Regions from separate parts of the Halalkalibacter sp. HAAS-P013 genome, predicted to be linked through region 1. Evidence: predicted binding sites of a transcription regulator. Region 1 holds the regulator's gene; the other holds the start of a gene.
The links. Region 1 encodes Rex, which represses fermentation and respiration genes when NADH is low (regulators of the CRP and FNR family bind a similar motif). Its sites were predicted from a motif close to TTGTGAAATATTTCACAA; they were not measured.
Positions count from the first base shown of each region.

Region 1 (5,950 bases):
ACAAATACAATTCCTAGGGCGGAACTCATTTGTCTGATAACATTATTCACTGCAGACCCTCTGGAGATGAGATGACTAGGAATGGCATTCATTCCTGTCGTCGTTGAAGGCATACCGCTTAATCCCATACCGACCCCTCTAATAGCCATCCAAAAGAAAATCACGGCTAGAGACGTTTCAAGGCTCATAAACCCGAGAGGAAACGTACCAATAGCAACAACAATAAGGCCTGTAGATATGACGCCTGTTGGCCCTTTCCGGTCAAGAATCCGTCCACCCACACTCATAAATACTCCCGTTAACAGAGCTGACGGTAAAAAGATAAGACCTGTCATGATCGGACCAAAACCATACACTTGTTGAATTAACAATGGAATTAGAAATATTCCCGCAAACAAACCGACAGATGAAACACTCGCTATGATCATGCTATACGTATAGGCGGGCACACGAAACAACGCCAAGTCTAATAGAGGTTGCTCCTCTTTCTTTTCAATTTGAACAAATACATATAATAATACAACCCCAACCGCCACTAACGTAAGGTTCGTTGGCTCTGTTAAGTGAGCAAGTTCAGACATTCTTCCTAATGCATACAAAATCGCACCGACACCAAAAGTAATGGTTATAAATCCGTATTTATCAAATGTAATTTGCTTATTAGCAGTTGTAGTTGGTAAATAACGAAACGCAAACCAAATACCAATAAGGCCAAAGGGAACATTGACAAGAAATAAGTAAGTCCAATCTAATGCCTCAAGTAAAAACCCACCAAATGTCGGTCCAATGGTAGGTGCCATCATGGCAGAAATGCCCCATACTCCTGTCGCTAAGCCGCGTTCTTTTCGAGGAAAAGCTTCGAATATAAGCGCCATAGAAAGAGGCATCATGATTCCACCACCAATGCCTTGAAGCCCTCGGAAGATAATTAACGAACTCAGATTCCATGAAAGAGAACCGAGTAAAGAGCCTAACACAAAAATGGCTAACCCGAGAATATATAGTTTCTTTTTCCCAAACCGATCACCGAGATAGCCTGTAACTGGTACGGTCATCCCCATTGTTACCATAAATATCGTTATAACCCATCCAGTTGCAACCGCATCTGAATTAAACACATTCATTAGTTGTGGTACAGCTGGATTTAACATGCTATTATTTAAAATCATTGTAAAGGATCCGAGCAGCACAGCTACAACGACCATCCACTTTCCTGACACTTTCATTGTTATCCACACCATTTCGTCTGTCGAAATATTATAGCTGTATCATAACATAAGTGTTAATGCAGGAACACTATTTAGATCGACCTAGAACCACCAATAAGAGGCAAACCCCTTCTTTCTTTAGAGTCTACCTCTTTTTCCATTTAGATCGCTTCTTTTAACCCTTTACCAGCTGCTCCAAATCCATTTTCGTTGTTTCTCTTTTTAAATACGACGCTTTTCAAGTATGGCAATACCCATCTATCTCCACCGTAGCGACCAGCATTGGCTCCTGCTACTATAATAAACATTGAGATTAAGATCATCCACGGATTTGAAGAAATCGTTCCGGCAAACAAGAATGACATGTTCATTACTACTCCGAAGAAAGCTGCTGCTGATGTGAATACCCCTAAAATTAATCCTAATCCTACTAATACTTCTCCCCAGGCCACCATAAAGCTAAACATATCTGCGTTCGGGATCGCTATACTCTCTAAAAATGATACGTAGTTTGGATACATTAACGCTTCCCCGCTCATCACTGGGTTTGCCACGGATCCTTGTAAATAGCCTCCTGCGTTAAAGTCTCCAGTCACCTTTCCCCATCCTGCTGTTAACCAAGACCATCCTAGATATACTCGTAAGAACAACCATACTCCCGCGACATATTTGTTTTCTCTGAAAAATTGACCGATCATTGTAAGTCCTCCTTCTATTTGCTCTTTGTTTGTTCAACACTTCACATGAATTAGTGAAGTAGTTGATGTTTTTTTAGAGTCGGCTGTGATATTCCTTTTTGTTATGTGAATGTTTTCACAACCTTTTCTATATTCATAGTATAGGACAGGACAACCTTTTTGGCTACCCTATTTAAAGACATGTCAAACTATGTTCAATATCTCACAAAACAGTATAAAAAAGAGTGACTTCCATCACAGCAGAAGTCACTCTTTTATGCTTTCTTCTCGTTCTCTTTCCAACCTTTGAACTTTTCGATAGGTCAGATAAGACACCCAGATACTAAATTCATAAAGAAGCAATAACGGCAAAGTCACCATCAAATGAGACAAAATCTCTGGCGGTGTTATAAAACCAGCTATTACAAGCAAAACGAAATAAGCAAACTTCCTTACCTGCGCTAGTAAACTCGGTGTTAGCATCCCTAACCGGGTAAAAAACATCACAATAACAGGAAGTTGAAATAACAATCCAAATGGCAACGTTACTTGAAAGAGAAACGAAAAGTATTCATTAATCCCATACTGCTCAGTAATTCCTAATCGTTCTGACAAACTCCCCATAAATTGAACGATAAAGGGGAAAAGAACAAAGTACGAAAACGAAAGACCAGCTAGAAATAATATGAAAGCAAACGGAATATAGGCAAGTGTAGCCTTTTGTTCCTTCTCATGTAAGCCAGGACTAACAAACGCCCAAAGCTGATACAAGATGACTGGAAACGTGATAATGAGCGCACTTGCAAAAGCAAATGTCATAAATATCCGAATCGGATCCGTCATCTTAAAAGCATTCATTGGCAAGTCTTGAGCAGTAGGTGTGCTTTGCAAGTATGTTATTAACGGTGTAGCTAAAAAGAAGCCGGCAATTAGTGCCACGATGAAGAAGACTAAAGTTATAATAATTCTTCGTCTAAGCTCCACGATGTGGTCCATTACCGACATGTCTCTTTGTTCCATTTATAGACCCTTCCTACTTAGGCTTTATCGTTATCTTTTTTCTTGTTCTCATCTTCGTCTGCTAAGCCTTTTGTTGCGTTTTTAAATTCACGTAATGTATTCCCAGCAGCTTTTCCTAACTCTGGCAACTTCTTTGGACCAAAAATTAGTAACGCAACGATTGCAATCAATGCAATGCTGCCTGCTCCTAATCCACCCATAGGTAGCACCTCCTTGTCCTATTTTCATTATAGAGTGTGTTCAATTAGAAGGCAATGGCTTCTCGTGCTACACGTCCGTGTGAGAAAACCACTCCTATTTAAACAGAAGCTACACAGGGTAATGTTTTAAAAAATAAACCAATGCTTGTAGCTCAACCGAAAGATCAATATGGTGGACGCGTACAGTTTCCGGTACGTCGAGTCTAGCTGGTGTAAAGTTTAATATCCCTTGTATCCCTGCAGCGACTAATTGATCTGCAATCTTCTGTGCTGCAACTTGTGGCACCGTCAAAATGGCAACCGTTACTTCTGGGTCAATAACTTTCTCAAGATCACCTAGATGATGAACCGTTACGCCGCCTATTTCCTCACCAATTTTATGATCATCAACATCAAAAGCCATTACAATTCTTGTGTTATTATTTTTTGAAAAATTGTATTGTAAAAATGCCGTTCCTAAATTCCCGACACCAACAAGAACAACTTTTGTCAACTCATCTTGGTCTAGCGTTTTACGAAAAAAAGAAAGTAAATAATTCACATTATACCCATAGCCTTTTTTTCCTAGCGCTCCAAAATAAGAAAAGTCACGTCTTATCGTAGCCGAATCCACTTTCACTGCATCACTTAATTCAGTCGATGAGACACGTTGCTTACCTGAAGCAGACAAATTTTCTAAGAAACGATAATAAAGCGGCAACCGCTTCGCTGTTGCTTGAGGTATCTTCGTTTGATCAATTTTCATCCATTGCCTCCCTCCTACCATCGTTAAGTTAGCAATTCAAGACTACCGTTATTGTACACCATTTCACAGAGTTTGTAATCGTTTCACACATCTGTTCATGAAGTTGTTGAAAGATGCATTCTACGATACACTTAAGAGGTAACACCAAAAGGACGCTTTTCCCTTTTGGTGTTACCTCTTAGCAATGAGCGGAGCCGCCGTTTTCTTTTTAGTATTTTGAGTGCTCTTCTCAAAATACGTACGGCGCGCGGAGCCATTGCCAATCGGTATCCACTTTTTTTAGATAAGAGCCATTTTCCCTTTTGGTGTTACCTCTTAGCAATAAACAGAGCCGCCGTTTTCTTTTTAGTATTTTGAGTGCTCTTCTCAAAATACGTACGGCGTGTGGAGCCGTTGCCACTTTGGGCGCATTTTATTAATGAAAAACGTTTTTTTATAGGAAAAGATTTTATTAGTTAGGAATGAAATCCATGATTATTTTACAATGTAATAATGTTTGTAAGTCTTTTGGGATTGATCCCATTTTAACAAATATTAAATTAGATATCCAAACCGGGGAGCGTGTTGCCCTAGTTGGACGAAATGGTGCAGGTAAGTCAACATTACTAAAAATAATTGCAGGGCAACTTTCCTATGATAGTGGACAAGTTATGATGCCAAAAGGAACTGAGCTTGGCTACCTTGCTCAAAATACTGGCCTTGAATCAGAGTTATCCATTTGGGAAGAGATGTTAACCGTTTTTGCTCCTATACGTAAAATGGAAAAACAAATTCGGGACATGGAATTACAAATGTCTGATCCCTCCTTGCTCGAGAACGAAACTCGTTACAACAAGCTTTTAAAAGAATATGATCAGCTTCAAATCACTTTTAAAGATAAGGGTGGTTATCAGTATGAAGCTGACATTCGCGGTGTCCTTGCAGGGATGAATTTCGGTGACTTTGATTACGAAACAAAAATATCTACATTAAGTGGTGGTCAAAAAACGAGACTAGCGTTAGCAAAGTTATTGTTAACAAAGCCAGATCTTCTTATTCTTGACGAACCAACCAACCACTTAGATATTGCAACTCTTACTTGGCTTGAACAATATTTGGTTGGTTATAAGGGTGCGATTCTTATCGTGTCCCACGACCGCTACTTTTTAGATAAAATTGTGACAGAAGTGATCGAAATCTCCCGAACAAAATCAACCAAATTCATAGGAAATTATAGTGCTTATCTTGATGAAAAAGCAAAACGTTACGAACTCGAGTTAAAACAATACGAGAAACAACAAGATGAAGTCGCTAAGTTAGAAGACTTTATTCAACGGAACATTGCTAGAGCTTCGACAACGAAGCGAGCACAAAGTCGTAGGAAACAACTCGAACGAATGACTTTACTAGACCGTCCCGCTGGATCAGAGAAATCAGCTTCTTTTTCATTTGCGATTAAACGTCAAAGCGGAAAAGAGGTTATCCGTGCAACTGATCTTCATGTTGCTTATGGTAATGAAACGATCTTTCAAAATTTAAACCTTTCGATTGATCGAGAAGAAAGTGTGGCACTCATCGGGCCAAATGGCGCTGGGAAATCAACACTTCTAAAAGCACTAATGAAAGATATTCCATTAAAAGATGGGGTTATTCGCTTCGGTAGTAATGTGACAGTCGGTTATTATGACCAAGAACAAGCTAATCTAAAGTCTAACAAGCTCGTTTTACACGAGCTGTGGGATGACCATAATCTCTTACCCGAAAAAGAAATCAGAACGGTATTAGGTAACTTTCTTTTTAGCGGTGATGACGTACTAAAACCTGTTTCTACGTTAAGTGGAGGAGAAAAAGCGCGACTTGCCCTTGCAAAATTAATGATGAAAAAAGCAAATCTCCTAATTCTCGATGAGCCAACAAACCATTTGGATCTTGATGCAAAAGAAATTTTAGAAAATGCTCTAATCGATTATCCAGGAACCTTGTTATTTGTTTCTCATGACCGCTATTTCTTAAATCGCATTGCTACAAGGATGGCTGAGCTAGAAGAAGGACAGATCACGAATTATCTTGGCGATTATGATTATTATGTGGAAAAGAAAAATGAGACGGAACAACGTGAAT
Region 1 covers NZ_JBWQTU010000024.1:17,961-23,910, reverse strand. Annotated here, with positions in the region: gene AC1FXP_RS21535 (MDR family MFS transporter) at 1-1,226, opposite strand, end outside; gene AC1FXP_RS21530 (DoxX family protein) at 1,370-1,906, opposite strand; gene tatC (twin-arginine translocase subunit TatC) at 2,153-2,905, opposite strand; gene AC1FXP_RS21520 (twin-arginine translocase TatA/TatE family subunit) at 2,923-3,105, opposite strand; gene AC1FXP_RS21515 (redox-sensing transcriptional repressor Rex) at 3,215-3,850, opposite strand; gene AC1FXP_RS21510 (ABC transporter ATP-binding protein) at 4,321-5,950, shown strand, end outside.

Region 2 (5,950 bases), on a different contig from region 1:
AAAGAGAGCGTTCACTCAAAATGAAGTTGCGAAAGAGATATTATTGATGGTGCAAGGAGGTCAGGAAGAAAGTAAGCAAGAAGAACAAGCAGACGTTCAGTCTGTAGTAAAAACTGAGTCTCATGTATCTGTACGTGGTCTTCCGGTAACATTTCTTTTAAAACTAGGAAAAAAATACTTGAAAGATGAAGATGTTGTTAGATTCTACTATAATGCAGAGAAAGAAGAGTTTTATAAAAACAAGAAATTATTGGAGCAAGTAATTGAAAACAGTTCGAATAACCTCGATTCAAATGAATTATTAGCTTATCAAAGTGACGTAAAGGCAGAACTAGAAAAAAGAGCGAAAAAATAAGATTGTAGCGGGAGTGGACAAGCACCACTCTCGCTTTTTCTATAAAATGGTACTGTATTCTTGTATTCCTTAAGGGAACTATTTACAATAATTACATATGAGATTACAAAGGAGTGTAATGATTTTGGTGAATGTAACTGTAAATTTTATCGAAAACAACAACAAAAAGCCTAAGCCAAATGCTGATAAGATTGCTTTCGGGAGGCATTTTTCTGATCATATGTTTGTCATGGATTATCAAGCAAATAAAGGATGGCATGACCCGCGTATCGTCCCATATGAACCGATCACATTAGACCCGGCTGCCATGATCTTTCATTATGGACAAACCGTTTTTGAAGGATTAAAAGCGTACCGTACACCTCGGGATCGGGTTCTCTTGTTTCGCCCTGAGAAAAACTTTAGACGGTTAAATTTATCAAGTGATCGATTGAGTATTCCAGCAATAGACGAAGAGTTAGCACTAAATTGTTTAAAACAGCTACTTGAAGTGGAAAAAGAGTGGGTACCAAAGGCAGAAGGGAATTCATTATACATTCGTCCATTTATTATTGCGACAGAATCGAATTTAAGTCTTGCACCTTCACAAACATATCAATTCATCATCATTTTATCTCCTGTTGGTTCTTATTACAAAGAGGGGATTCAGCCTGTTCGGATTCATGTCGAAGACGAATATACGCGAGCAGTTCGTGGTGGAACAGGGACAGCGAAAACAGCTGGAAACTATGCAGCTGCTTATAAGGCCCAAGAACGAGCTACAAAAGAAGGATATTCTCAAGTTCTTTGGTTAGATGGAGTTGAAAAGAAGTATATCGAAGAAGTTGGAAGCATGAATGTGTTTTTCAAAGTCAATGGTGAAATCATTACACCAGAGCTAAATGGAAGCATTCTTGAAGGGATTACCCGCATGTCAATCATTGAGGTATTAAAAGATTGGGGAATTCCTGTAACAGAACGAAAGCTATCACTAGAAGAACTATATGAAGCATACGAGCAAGGACAACTAGAAGAGGCATTTGGAACAGGAACCGCTGCAGTTATTTCGCCCGTTGGCGAGTTAAATTGGGGCGCAAGAAAAATGCAAATCAATAAGGGAGAAATTGGTGAATTATCACAGCGCCTATACGATACATTAACAGGTATACAAACAGGGAAGATTGAAGATACATATAATTGGACAATAGAAGTAGAGTAAAAAAAGGGCGTCTCTTGATTTTTAGCGAGACGCCTGTTTTTGTTTGTTGTTAGGAAAAGGATAGAAAATTAAAATGAGCCAAAAGGTAGAGCGTATTGCTAATAATTAAGCAAATCGATAATAAAGCAGCAAAATAGTAGCTAGTACAAATAAAAAGTTCAAGAAAACAAATATCATCTGATCAAGGACAGTTTTGTGAATTTTAACTGGTGGTTTGTAAAATGAGACCCCTTCAATAATGAAGATTATTAAGATAATATGAATCATGAAATGACCAACGACTTCAACCATTCCAAATAAAGTTGTCGTCATAATAAAAATGCCAGTTAAGATAAAAGAAAGCAATCGGTTTAAAATTCCGACGATTAGTAAATAACCGACTACAAATTCGATAAAAGCACTTAATGAAACGAATACTTCCGGTGAAAGGAAAAAAGTTGGAACTTGATGGTTATTTACAATATCAACAGACATTTCAGGGTACACCCATTTTTCAACGGCTACCCAGCAAAGAGAAAGACCTGTTGCTAAATACAAAAAAGGAAAGCTCCATATTTCGTATTTCGTCTTAGTCATGAAAAGAACGAAAATAATCGCTAAATAAAAAGCGTAGTCAAGCATATGAAAAAGTCCGTATTCTACAAGCATAATGCTAAATAGGATCATCATTGTAGCTGCACCTAACTTGGTTCCCAATTGGTGAGGTAATAGTAAAAAGGCAATGGCCATCCAACTTATAACAGTTATTAAAGTTGAATAGTGAGTGAGCTCGGGTGCAAATAGAGACCCAGTAAGTACTTGAATGGTCAATGCTACGGCAGTTCCATACTGTAAAATAGACGTAGAGTATTTACGATAACTTTCTAATTTAATATCAATCTTTTGTAGCTGTCTCCAAACCATTAACTTTGGCAATACTTGAGGAAGAATAGCTAAAACAACTGCTGTAATAATAGTGATAAACATAAACAACGGGTTAATAATATTTTCAATCGATTCTTTTTGTGGCTCTAATTCTGTGAACCATTTCACATGAGCTTCTGCAAAAAAAGGAGTTAGAACAAATATAATAAGTAATAGAGCAAAGATGATTTTTTTAGTCATGTTGCACCTCTTTAGAAAAAAAATAGTGTAATAATGAAAGCTCGTTATTTTGAAGACTTTCATAGGATAACATAGAACATTTAACTTTGTGAAGTGTTTAACAAAGTTTTGGTGGGGCTTAAGATAACTTACACTTAATTTTGTCATATTTTCAGTTAGGTGCGATAATAAGAATAAATACTAGAGCCTTTGGAGTTGCACTAACTGGGGTAATGCTCGTTTGGAAAAAACACCTTGTTCCTGAAATGAGCTATCGAAATATTTGGTTAGGGTTTTCGATATTATTGTTGTTATCATTTATTACCTTTGCTTTTTATTATAAGAAATCAAAAGAAGGATAAATTAAATGGGTAAAAGAATTCACCATCACATGCATTTTTTTCAAGTGATTCCACATCCTAATATTGTAAGCACGTTGAAACAGAAAGGATGACGACATTGGACTCTAACTTAGGGTATTTACGTGAATCATTATCCAACCATCTTGATAATCATCAAATTTGTCAAAGAATTTATCATAAGTTAGAAACGAAACAATACAAAGATGAAGATGAATTTGTAAGGGATCTTGAAGATAACGAAGCGACGATTTTGAATTTAGTTTTGCAATATGAATTGGATTATGCTAAGAATGAACAAGATGAAAAACGGGTCGAACAATTAAATGGTGTTTATGAATTATTAATTTGAAGCGACGCTATTCGCGTTGCTTTTTTACATGGGTTACATGTTTAATCTAGCTTTTGGTAAATTGTTCTGAAATCGAGTATAATAGAGTAGACAAAGTTGTGAAAGGGAAGAACGTCTATGAATATCTCATTTTTCTTAGTGCCAAAAGCAGAAGTAGCCTATTTAGATTTAGACTCAACGATGAGACAAGCGTTAGAGAAAATGGAATTTCACAAGTACTCTGCTGTCCCTATTATTGATCGTCACGGAAAGTACGTTGGTACTTTAACAGAAGGTGATCTACTGTGGCAAGTAAAGGATATCCAATCGTTTACGTTAGAGCTTGCTGAACAAATTCAGTTAAAAGATATTGCAAGAAAAATGAAAAACAAACCTGTTCGAATTGAATCTAAAATGAAAGATCTATTAACACTAGCCATATCACAAAATTTTATCCCAGTGGTGGATGACCATGGAATCTTTATCGGAATTATTAGAAGAAGAGAAATTATCGAATATTATGCAAACTCTGTTGAACAAGGGAACACTGGTAACGATAATATAATAAATTAGAAGAGAGGGAGGATGTTCGTGTCTTATTTTGCTGCTATTTTATTAATGGAAAAACCAGAATTGAATGCTACATATCGTGCTGAACATTTAGAGTTTCTTGAAAAGCTCGAAGGAGAAGGGAAAATCTTTGCAAAGGGTCCTTTTACAGATGGTGCAGGGGGACTTGTTATATATAAGGCCGATTCATTGGAAGAGGCTAAACAATTAGCTGAAAAAGATCCTTATGTAATAAAAGGCGTGAGGAGCTTACATTTACATGAATGGGGAATGGTTCAAGTTTAATGTGATACACGTAAAAGGTAACCAATCAAAAATTGGTTGCCTTTTCTAATTAAGTCACCTTTGACAAATCATGTTTTTTTTAAGATAATTATCTATTGACTTATTTATGATACGGAGGCCTTTTTTTGAAAACAAATACTCAGTTACCATTTTCCTACGATAGGAGCCAGCCATTTTTTGAGAAGTTAAATGAATGGATTGGAGATGTATTTTATGATATTTTGCCCGAAGCTGGACTAGAGCTTAGGGACGAACAAATCTATATGGCATTTCAAATTGAGAAAGCATTTATCGATAAGAAGATCATGTTTGCTGAAGCAGGTGTAGGGACAGGTAAAACAATCGCCTATCTTCTCTATGCGCTTTGTTATGCTAGATACATGAGAAAGCCGGCGATTATTGCTTGTGCTGATGAATCACTCATTGAGCAGTTAGTCAAAAAGGGTGGGGACATTGATAAGCTTTCTAACATTTTAGGTTTAACCATTGATGTGAGATTGGCGAAGTCAAAAGGTCAATATCTTTGCTTGCAAAAGCTCGATAAGGAACGATCAAAAGACGAGTATGATGAAATATATGATGACATTCATGTGGACCTTCCTGCTTTCGTCCATTCAAATCAAACGTTGCAATCATTTCACCATTATGGTGATCGTAAAGAATACGCACATTTAAGTGATCAAGAATGGAATAGAATCGGATGGGATTCGTTTCAAGATTGCTTCGTTTGCGATAAACGTCATCGCTGTGGACAGACACTTTCACGCGAGCACTATCGTAAATCTACAGATTTGTTAATTTGTTCTCATGATTTTTACATGGAGCATGTTTGGACATATGATTCTAGAGTTCGTGAAGGTCAACTTCCTCTTTTACCTGAAGCGAGTACGGTTATTTTTGATGAGGGTCATTTGCTTGAAGTTGCTGCGCAAAAAGCACTTACATACAAGATGCGACATGATGTCATTGAGGAGCTTTTAACACGCTTATTAGAAAATGATGTAAGAGAAGAATTTGCGGTACTTGTGGAGGAGCTTATTTCACAAAGCTTTCATTTTTCGTATGTATTACGAGACCATTCCAAAAAAGTGGAAGGGTCTGATCGAAAAGTAATCAGTTTTTCAAAAGAGCTTATTGGGGAAGCAAATCGATTGGTCGAATTGATTGCAAGGTTAGAAGATGAAATTGTCTTTGAAAGTGAAATGTATACAATTGATGCATATCAGCTAAAGATTGTTGAAGAGCATCTTGATATGATTCATCATGCGCTAAAGACTTTTGTGAGTGTTGAAAATGCGATTTCCTGGGTTGAAGAAGGAGAACTAGGTGTCACTCTAGTTATAATGCCAAGACTAGTAGAAGAAGTATTAAAAGAAAAGGTGTTTTCAAAAAAATCACCATTTTTATTTACGTCAGCCACGTTGTCTACGAATGGTTCATTTGATTATTTGGCAAGCAGCATAGGGGTTAAGGATTATTTATCATTTTCTGTTGAGTCTCCATTTGAGTACAGTGAACAAATGGAATTGTTTGCACCTATTGTTCAATCAGTAAAAGATAAAGTTCATTATGCGAAAACTTTACTCAAAGAGACGGACGGGAAAGCACTACTCCTTTTTAGAAGTGAAGAGGAGCTTAAGCAGTTTAAGCAAATGACAATTGAAGACCATGACTTTGCCAAATGGGACCTGTTGTTTGAGGGAGATCAGGAAATTAGTCAGCTGATATCGAATTTCCAACAAGAAACAAATTCTGTTCTCTGTGCCCTC
Region 2 covers NZ_JBWQTU010000001.1:14,121-20,070, forward strand. Annotated here, with positions in the region: gene AC1FXP_RS00090 (hypothetical protein) at 1-355, shown strand, start outside; gene AC1FXP_RS00095 (branched-chain amino acid aminotransferase) at 480-1,553, shown strand; gene AC1FXP_RS00100 (DoxX family membrane protein) at 1,659-2,657, opposite strand; gene AC1FXP_RS00105 (sporulation protein) at 3,096-3,347, shown strand; gene AC1FXP_RS00110 (CBS domain-containing protein) at 3,465-3,899, shown strand; gene AC1FXP_RS00115 (YciI family protein) at 3,918-4,181, shown strand; gene AC1FXP_RS00120 (ATP-dependent DNA helicase) at 4,307-5,950, shown strand, end outside.
Region 2: AC1FXP_RS00100 (DoxX family membrane protein) is a predicted target of Rex. The motif match lies at 2,744-2,761, and genes of this name have one in related genera.